Regions from separate parts of the Embleya sp. NPDC025285 genome, predicted to be linked through region 4. Evidence: riboswitches for the same ligand, from Rfam matches in the RefSeq annotation. Region 4 holds a riboswitch; each other region holds the start of a gene.
The links. A riboswitch is a leader RNA that binds a small molecule or an ion and turns the genes downstream of it on or off. The one in region 4 is predicted to bind cobalamin.

Region 1 (2,191 bases), on a different contig from region 4:
TCGCCGAACTGCGCACGGCGGCGGCCCAGATCGAAAGCACCCGACCGGAAACGCCACGCACCGAAACCGCCGGGACCGAAAGCACCCGGACCGAAACCACCTGACCGGAAGGCACCCGGCCGGAAACCCGCCGAAACCCATCGAAGGCGGTCGAAGGCTGCCTGAATGCGGCCCGAGGACGACCCGAAGGGGCGCGACCGCCCCAGGGCGCGGTCGGTGCGCCCGGGCCGGTCCGCGCGCCTGTATCCGAGTCGATTCGTCCATCGACCGAGTGGGATCACCCGGTTGGTGGTTACTTCGCGTTCCCTCGCGCGGTTGGGTCGGCATGGAGATCCTGCGGGCCCCGTTCGGGCCGTGGCCCACCGAGGCGTTCGAGACACCCGTGTACGAGGCGTTGGTCGCGGAGTGGCGCGACTCGGGCCGGGAGGTACCCCGGCCGGTGGACCGATGCCCCGACCGCCCGGCGCGACACGCGCGCCCATCCGGGGCCGGCCCCCGCACCGGCCGCCCCTGAGGACGCCGCCGAGGCCACCTCCGAGGCAGCCCACACCGGCCGCCGGAGGCACCCGCCGACACGCCCGGCTCCCGCCTCGCCGACCCGCCCGTCGGACGCCGTACATGCCAGGCACGCCCCGCGGCCGACCGTACGCTCCCAATGCCTCGCCCTCGCCCGCTCGGCCGCCCCGCGAAGGTCTTTCCCTCGACGCCCGGACACCACGTTCGACAGGGGCTCGGCGACGCGCGCCGCGCACAACGCCGGCGTGTCGTGCAGCCATTCGGCGGCCCGCGCGCGAGTACCGTCATGCCGGGCGTACGCCGGGAGGAGACGATTCCGCTCGGCTCGGGAGGCGCCGCGACACCCGGTGTGGACGGCATCGCCGCCGGGAGTGGGCCCGTCCCGGCCGAAATCGTGGTACGTCGGGAATCGCGACACGACACAACACCTGGGGGTGCGACGACCACCCCGCCACTACATATATGCTCTGCGACGCAGCTGGTTCGCCGTTCCGGTTCAAACGGAAAGGCGACGCAAGAGGGAACCCGGTGTGAAGCCGGGACTGCCCCCGCAGCGGTAAGCGGGAACGAATGTCGTCCTGCGGCGCCGAACGCCCGGAGGGGTTCGGCGCGCGACGACCACGGGGAACTCCGCGGCCCGCCGAGCACATCGTGCCCGGTGGCGCCCCGGCATGCCCGCGAGTCCGAATACCTGCCGGCTGTCCGCGCCTTCGGGCGCGGGGTCACTGTACGTACGAGCTCGCGAGGAGAGAGCACGTGACCGTTGTGGACAGCGTGGGCGCGACCCGGATGCGGATCGACGAAAGCCCCGAGGACCAACTGGCTACCCTGGTGCGCACCCAGGCGCGCGATCTGCCGGAGGTCGATCCGGATCGGGTCGTCCGCCGGGTCGTCGCGGGTCTCAACGAGGGCGCGGACAAGGGAGCGGCCGCGGACCTGGCGGTGCGTACCGCCGCCGAGCTGATCGCGGAGGAGCCCGCCTACTCGCGGCTCGCCGCGCGCCTGCTCGCCGGCCGGATCGCGGACGAGGCCCTCGACGCGGGGGTCACCTCGTTCAGCGCGGGCATCGCGCTCGGCCGGCGCGAGGGCGTCATCGGCGCGGAGACCGCGGCGTTCGTCGCCGAGCACGCCGCCGAGTTGGACGCCGCCGTGGACGTCGACGGCGACCGGCGGTTCGAGTACTTCGGCCTGCGCACCGTGTACGACCGCTACCTGTTGCGCCACCCGGTCTCGCGCAAGGTGGTCGAGACCCCGCAGCACTTCCTGCTGCGCGTGGCGTGCGGCCTGGCCCAGGAGCCCGGCGAGGCGATCGGCTTCTACCGGCTGATGTCCTCGCTCGCCTACCTGCCCAGCTCGCCGACGCTGTTCAACTCCGGCACCGTGCACACCCAGATGTCCTCGTGCTACCTGCTCGACTCGCCCAAGGACGAGCTGGAGTCGATCTACGACATGTACGGGCGGATCGCCCGACTGTCGAAGTTCGCCGGCGGCATCGGCGTGGCGTGGTCGCGGGTGCGTTCGCGCGGCTCGCTGATCCGCGGCACCAACGGGCACTCCAACGGCATCGTGCCGTGGCTCAAGACGCTCGACTCGTCGGTGGCCGCGGTCAACCAGGGCGGCCGGCGCAAGGGCGCGGCCTGCGTGTACCTGGAGACCTGGCACCCGGACATCCTGG
Region 2 (2,191 bases), on a different contig from region 4:
GGCGAGCCATCGGGAGATCTGCGGGTCGATGTCGCGCTCGTCGCCGGCGTCCAGGGGCACGTGCAACAGGGAGCAGGACGCGGACACGTCGACGCGCTCGGCCAGGCCCAGCAGGGTACCCAGGGTGGCCAGCGACCTGCCGAGGTCGTTGATCCACACGTTGCGCCCGTCGACGACGCCGGCGACCAGGCGCTTGCCGGGCAGTCCGCCGACGGCGGCCAGGGCGTCCAGGTTGGCGAACGCGGCTCCGGTGAAGTCGAGGGCGAGCCCCTCGATCGGCGCCTTGGCCAGGATCGGCAACGCCTCGCCGAGGCGGTCGAAGTACGAGGCGACCAGCAGCCTGGGCCGGTCAGTGAGCGCGCCGAGGTCGCGGTAGGCGCGTGCGATGGCGTTGAGTTCGGCGAAGCTGCGGTCCTGGACCAGCGCGGGTTCGTCCAGTTGCACCCACTCGGCGCCGGCCGCGCGCAGGTCGGCGAGCACCTCGGCGTACACCGGCAGCAGTCGATCCAACAGGGTCAGCGGCTGGAAGTCGGCCGCGACGCCGGGCGCGGGCTTGGCGAGCAGGAGGTAGGTGATCGGGCCGACCAGTACGGGGCGGGCGGTCAGGCCCTGTGCGATGGCCTCCTCGAACTCGGCGACCTGCTTGGCGGAGTTCGCGGAGAACACGGTGTCGGGGCCGAGTTCGGGGACCAGGTAGTGGTAGTTCGTGTCGAACCACTTGGTCATCTCCAGCGGCGCCACCTCCTGGGTGCCGCGCGCCATCGCGAAGTAGCCGTCCAGGGCGTCGGCTTCGACGGCCGCACGGTGGCGGGGCGGGATCGCGCCGACCATCACGGTGGTGTCCAGGACGTGGTCGTAGAGCGAGAAGTCGCCGGTGGGCACCTCGTGTACACCGGCATCGGCGAGCCGATCGCGGTTGGCGCGGCGCAGTTCGGCCGCGGTCTCGCGAAGCCCGTCGGCGGTGACCCGACCGGCCCAGTAGCCCTCGATGGCCTTCTTCAACTCCCGGCGCGGGCCCTGTCGGGGGTAGCCGTACACGGTGGCGCGGGTTGCCGCGGCTGCGGACTTGGTGGTCACGGAACTCTCCTTCGCGAGTTGTCTCCGGAATCCCGGGACGGATCGAGGGCGCGAAGGGATGGCAAGCCGCCGGGGCGTTTCGGCGCTGTCGCGCACGTGTGCCACCGGGGTTGTCCGCCGACCCGCCCACGAGGTCACCGAGATCACCGTGTGCCTCGTCGGCACACGGGCAGTGGCAGGTCTTCGGACTCGTGGGCGCGTCCACCGAAAGGGCGGACTCCTACTGGCCGTCGCTTCCCGGGCCCGTCCTGGGGCCCAGTGCTGTTGACGGCGGTCGTTCCCACTCACCGCTGCGGGGCAGTCCCGGATTCACACCGGGTTCCCTCTTACGACGCGCCTGCCTGGCGGGCAGGGCGAACCGACTGCGTCCGTCAGCTTAGCCGGCGATGGGCGCGTCCGGCAGGCGAGTCCACCCGGTGGACGGTGAAACGACGTACGCGCGAGGCGGATGCCGCCGCCGGCGCCGATCGGGCAGGCGTGCGCGGTCCGTTCCCGGCGTTCGTTCCGACCGAATCACGCGCGTCGGCGATGACCGGCGGAACGAACGCGGTCGCGGAGCCGAGGACGACCTCGCTTCGGATCCGACGCCGGGTCGGCCCTACGGGCGCGTGGGGGCCACGCGCGGGGGCGGATTGGTGGTGGACGTCTTGTCCTTGGAGAAGGACCAGCCCTCGAAGCTGCCCAGCGGGGGCTTTCGGTTGGTCGCGCCCCACGAGCTGTAGGTCCAGGTGCCGTTGTTCGGCGCGTGCCAGTACGACCAATACGCCGACGCCGGAGGGGTGTTGACGCAGGGCTCGGTGTCCGTGCCGGGCTTGCCCTCGATCCGGCAGATGAACGCCTCGCCCCACCGGTTCGTGCCCTGGATCTGGAAGCCGGCGTTCTTGAGCGCGGCCAGACCGGTGGCTTGGTCGCCGGGCGCGCAGCGGGTGAGCGTGGCGCCGCCGAGTTCCTGGAAGTCGACGATCACGGTCACCCCGTTGGCGTCCGGGCAGACGCCGGCGGAGCCCTTGGTGGGGTCGATGGCGTAGGCGGCGGGTGCGCTCACGGTGATCTGGGCGGTGGCGGGCAGCAGGAGAAGGGCGAGTGCCCCGACCAGCCGGCCTATTCGAGCCTT
Region 3 (2,191 bases), on a different contig from region 4:
GCCACGAGTTCCGGCTCGGTCGGAGCCAGGTGCCGGTGCAACACGCGGGCCGCGCCGACCAGGGCCGACGCGGCGTTGCCCCACAGCAGCCGCTCGGCGACCGGCACCACCGCTCGGGTCGCCCCGGCGAGCGGCACCAGATGCCCGACCAGCACCGCGTCGTGCAGCTGCTCGATCCCCGAGCGATCGTCCGGCACCGGCGCCGGCTCCGGATCGGGCGCCCACAACTCGACCGGCCCGGCGTCCGGGAAGCGCCAGTACGTCCGGGCCGGATCCAGGTCGGGCACCACCCGGCCGAGCACCGCCGCACCCAGTGCCACCGACCACAGCCGCGAGGCCACGCCCAGATACAGGATCGACGCGGCGACACGCGGTTCCTCGGTCCGCAGCCGGGCCCGTACGTGCTCCACCCGGGCCGCCCACGCGGCGGGCGCGGCCGGGTCGTACAGCTCGGCCAACGGCCGAAAGCCCGCGCCGTCGGTGATCGGTCCGGTCCGCAGCTCGAAGTAGGGCCCCACGTCGGCGAGCCGGCGCAGCGGCCCGCCGCCGTGGGACCGCGACCGCCCGCCGGTCAGCGGCTGTCGCCCGGACGCCACAACACATCACCCGCACCGTCGGCGTTGGCCCGCCGGGCGAGGACGAACAGCAGGTCGGACAACCGGTTGAGGTAGCGCGCGGTGAGCGGGTTGACGGTCGCGGCACCGCCTGCCGTCGCCCGCTCGTCCGCCTCGATCAGCGCCCAGGTCGAGCGCTCGGCACGTCGGGCCGAGGTGCGGGCCACGTGCAGCAGGGCCGCGGCCGGGCTGCCGCCGGGCAGTACGAAGGAACGCAGCGCGGCCAGTTCCGCGTTGAACGCGTCGCAGTGCTCCTCCAGCCGGGCCACGTCCGCCTCGGTGATCCGCAGCCGGGTGTCCCCCTCGGCGATCGGCGCGCACAGGTCGGCGCCGACGTCGAACAGGTCGTGCTGCAGTTGCGCCAGTACCGCGCGCGTCTGCGGTTGCGGGTCGCCGAGCGCGAGCACGACCCCGATCGCCGCGTTGGTCTCGTCCGTGTCGGCGTACGCCGCCAACCTCGGATCGGTCTTGCGCGTACGGGAGTTGTCGCCCAGCGCGGTCGTGCCGGCATCGCCGGTACGGGTGTAGATCCGGCTCAAAACCAAGGACATGGTCGGCACCGGCCTCTCTCGGGGAAATCCGCCCCGGTTGGTGAGGTGGCGACGACGTGAGTCTCCTGGCTCTCGGATCATCGCTCCTCCCGGCCTTCCGACCCGTCTCGGGGCCGTGGCCGGTTCGGGAGTCGCTCCCCGATCACAGTGGCGGGACCGCGCCGGATTCACACCGGCTTCCTCGTACCGCCGTCGCCTTGCGCCTCCCACCATGACACGCGCGACGGGCCCGGTCCACCGTCGGATCCGGACCACGCGTGCGGGTGAAGCTTGCCGCCGGTCCGCGCGCCGAGCCCCGGACCGGCGCGGGTAAAGCCCAGGATCGGATTCCGAGAGCGGCTCCCTCGGCCGGCGTCGGCCCGGCGGTATCGGCGCCGAAGGGTGCCGACGGGCGCCGGAGGGTGCCGGTGAGTCGATCCGCGATCCGGCCGTGCCGGGAAATCAGTGCCGGAGGTATGCGTGTCCACGGTGTCCGGAACACCTGAACCAGCCGGTCCGACGCGTCGGGTGGGTCGGGCATGTCGGGTGGGTCGGGTAGGTCGGGTACGTCGAGCGGGCGTGCTCCTGGCGTGTTGTGTGTCGCTGTTCGGAGCCGGGTCGGGGCATCCAGCCGCCTGTGCGGGGTGGTTCGGCCCCGAGGGGATGCATCTCGCCTCCTCCGTACCGCTCTTCGATGCCGGCTCGGCGCGACCGACTCCTTCCGCTGCGGACTTCGACGCCGGGTCGGGACATACCGCCCCGCCCGCCGGACCCCTCGGCGCGGGGACGGCAGGCCCCACCCCATCCGCATCGCTGTTGAGCGCCGGCGCCGGGCGCCCCGTCGGGTCCGGCGACCGGGTGCGGTCCAGGGACCAGCCCGAGCCGAACCTGCCACCCGTCCCGCGTGCCGTCGCCGATCGGGTGGGCACTCGCGCCGGGCAGTCGGTGGACGTCCCGGTCCTGGCCGGCGACTCCGGCGAAGGGCTGGTCGTGCTGTCGTACACCAATCCCGAACACGGCCTGGTGCTCCAGCCGGACGAGCGGGGC
Region 4 (2,191 bases):
GGGTCGTGGTCGCGGACGGCTCGAAGCTGGGCCGGGTCGAACTCGCCGAGGTGTGCCCGCTGGCGGACATCGACCTGCTGATCACGAGCGGCGCGGCCGATGCGGAGGCGCTCGACGCGCTGCGCGACGTGGGGCTGGAGATCCTGGTCGCGGAGTAGGCGGCCGCTGCGCGCAGCGGGTGCGGGGTGGGCATGTACCGGAGCGCGCGGAGTAGGCGGGCACGGCGCGAAGCGGGTAAGGGTGGGCACGTACCCGAGCGCGGGACCCTGCCCGGACCCGAGCCGGTCCTCCCGCCGTGGCCCCTCACTCGGCCGCCGCGACCCTCGGCGCGCCCGTCCCGGCCCCCTCGCTCGACGGTCGAGGCGCCCTGGTTAGGCTGCCCTTGCGAACGGTTCACCCGGCTTCGACCGATTCCGGGTGTCGCAAGAGGGAATCCGGTGCGAATCCGGAACTGCCCCGCAGCGGTAAGTGGGAACGAAAGTCGTCATCACGCACTGGGCCCCGGTCGAACGGGTCCCGGGAAGCGACGACCGGTAGGCATCCCGGCCACACCCGTGGCTCCCGGGACCCGCCCACGAGTCCGAAGACCTGCCGTCGCCCGCGTACGCCTCACGCACGCGGACTTCCGGGACCTCGCGGGCGGGTCCGTCGGACGACGGCGCCGTGCGGTGTCCGCCGCCGTACTCCCTCCCGAGTTCCCCCGACGAGGACTCGCAAGGGAGAGCTTCGACGATGCGTACGCAGATACCCGGGCGGATGCCGGCGGCACACCGATATTCGTGGGCCGCGGCGGTGGCCGCCCTCGCGCTGTTCGCGACCGCGTGCGGCGGCGCCGTGCGGGACGACAAGGCCGCCGCTCCCGCACCCGCCGCCTACAAGCCGTACGCGGACACCGACAACTGCGGTGTGACCACGAGCTACGACCGGCCGCCGCAGCGCGCCGCGACGCTGACCTCCAACGCGACCGAGCTGATGCTCGAACTGGGCCTGGCCGACCGGATGGTGGGCACCGCCTACCTCAAGGGCCGGACCATCGGCGACAAGTACAAGGAGCCGTACGCGCGGATCCCGGTGCTCGCCGACGCGCAACCCTCGCTGGAGAAACTCCTCGAAGCCACCCCCGACTTCGTCTACTCGGGCTACCCGGACGGCTTCTCCGAGTCGTCCGGCCACACCCGGGCGCGGCTCGGCGAGTTGAACATCAAGACCCACCTCAACCCCGAGGGCTGCGCCAAGGCGCCGGTCACCTTCGATCAGCTCTACGGCGAACTCCGCTCCATCGGCGGCATCTTCGGCGTGCCCGAGCGCGCCGAGCGCTCCGCCGCCGCGTTCCGGCAGCGGCTCGACGCGGTCACCGCGCGGCTCGCCGGCGCCGCGCCGGTCAAGGTGTTCGTGTACAACTCGGGCGCCGACGCCGCGCAGACCACCGGCGGCAACTCGATGCTCAACGAGATCATCACCCGTGCCGGTGGCACCAACGTGTTCGCCGACCTGAACGAGCGCTGGACCAAGGTCTCCTGGGAGCAGGTGGCCGAACGCAAGCCGGACGTGGTGCTGATCTACGACTACGTGACGCCGCCGGTCGACGCCAAGATCGCCACCCTCAAGGCCACTCCGGTACTCGCCGACGTACCGGCGCTGCGCGCGAACGCCTTCCCGGTGATCTCGCTGTCCGTAGCGCAGCCCGGGCCGCGCTCGGTGGACGCGGTCGAGGAACTCGCCAGGCAACTGCACCCCGACCGGCCGTGACGGTCGATCGGGACCCGGTGGCGGTACGGGTCGCGGTCCTGCGCGGCGAGGGCCCGCCGACACCACCGGTCGGCCGTGCGGCGGTCGTCCCGGGCGGCCGGGTCCGCCTTCCGCTGGTGGTCGGCGGCCTCCTCGTCGCGCTGTTCGCGGCGGCCGCGGCGGGGCTGCTGGTGGGGTCGGTGTCGGTGCCCTGGTCGGAGACGTGGCGCATCCTCGCGCATCGCGTCGGCGGAGACGCGTGGGTGCGGCCGTCGTGGAGCCGCGCACACGACCTGATCATCGCCGACACCCGGTTGCCCAGGGTGCTGCTCGCCGCCGTCGTCGGCGCGACGCTGGCCGTGGTGGGCATGGTGATCCAGGCGATCGTGCGCAACCCGCTGGCCGGTCCGGACGTGCTCGGCGTCTCCTCCGGCGCGGCCACCGGAGCGGTCCTGGTGATGCG

Region 1: it holds a riboswitch for cobalamin, as region 4 does, so the genes downstream of both, ACZ4FV_RS13870 (ribonucleoside-diphosphate reductase subunit alpha) here and ACZ4FV_RS05270 (ABC transporter substrate-binding protein) in region 4, are expected to answer to the same signal.
Region 2: it holds a riboswitch for cobalamin, as region 4 does, so the genes downstream of both, metE (5-methyltetrahydropteroyltriglutamate--homocysteine S-methyltransferase) here and ACZ4FV_RS05270 (ABC transporter substrate-binding protein) in region 4, are expected to answer to the same signal.
Region 3: it holds a riboswitch for cobalamin, as region 4 does, so the genes downstream of both, ACZ4FV_RS13010 (cob(I)yrinic acid a,c-diamide adenosyltransferase) here and ACZ4FV_RS05270 (ABC transporter substrate-binding protein) in region 4, are expected to answer to the same signal.

What each region holds. Positions count from the first base shown of each region.
Region 1 covers NZ_JBVHLU010000017.1:42,290-44,480, forward strand. Annotated here, with positions in the region: gene mug (G/U mismatch-specific DNA glycosylase) at 1-104, shown strand, start outside; cobalamin riboswitch at 978-1,229, shown strand; gene ACZ4FV_RS13870 (ribonucleoside-diphosphate reductase subunit alpha) at 1,306-2,191, shown strand, end outside.
Region 2 covers NZ_JBVHLU010000004.1:80,296-82,486, forward strand. Annotated here, with positions in the region: gene metE (5-methyltetrahydropteroyltriglutamate--homocysteine S-methyltransferase) at 1-1,077, opposite strand, end outside; cobalamin riboswitch at 1,235-1,456, opposite strand; gene ACZ4FV_RS04180 (flagellar hook-length control protein FliK) at 1,676-2,191, opposite strand, start outside.
Region 3 covers NZ_JBVHLU010000015.1:144,089-146,279, reverse strand. Annotated here, with positions in the region: gene ACZ4FV_RS13015 ((2Fe-2S)-binding protein) at 1-596, opposite strand, end outside; gene ACZ4FV_RS13010 (cob(I)yrinic acid a,c-diamide adenosyltransferase) at 572-1,165, opposite strand; cobalamin riboswitch at 1,224-1,348, opposite strand; gene ACZ4FV_RS13005 (Ig-like domain-containing protein) at 2,003-2,191, shown strand, end outside.
Region 4 covers NZ_JBVHLU010000005.1:108,821-111,011, reverse strand. Annotated here, with positions in the region: gene ACZ4FV_RS05275 (DeoR/GlpR family DNA-binding transcription regulator) at 1-158, shown strand, start outside; cobalamin riboswitch at 372-610, shown strand; gene ACZ4FV_RS05270 (ABC transporter substrate-binding protein) at 733-1,749, shown strand; gene ACZ4FV_RS05265 (FecCD family ABC transporter permease) at 1,746-2,191, shown strand, end outside.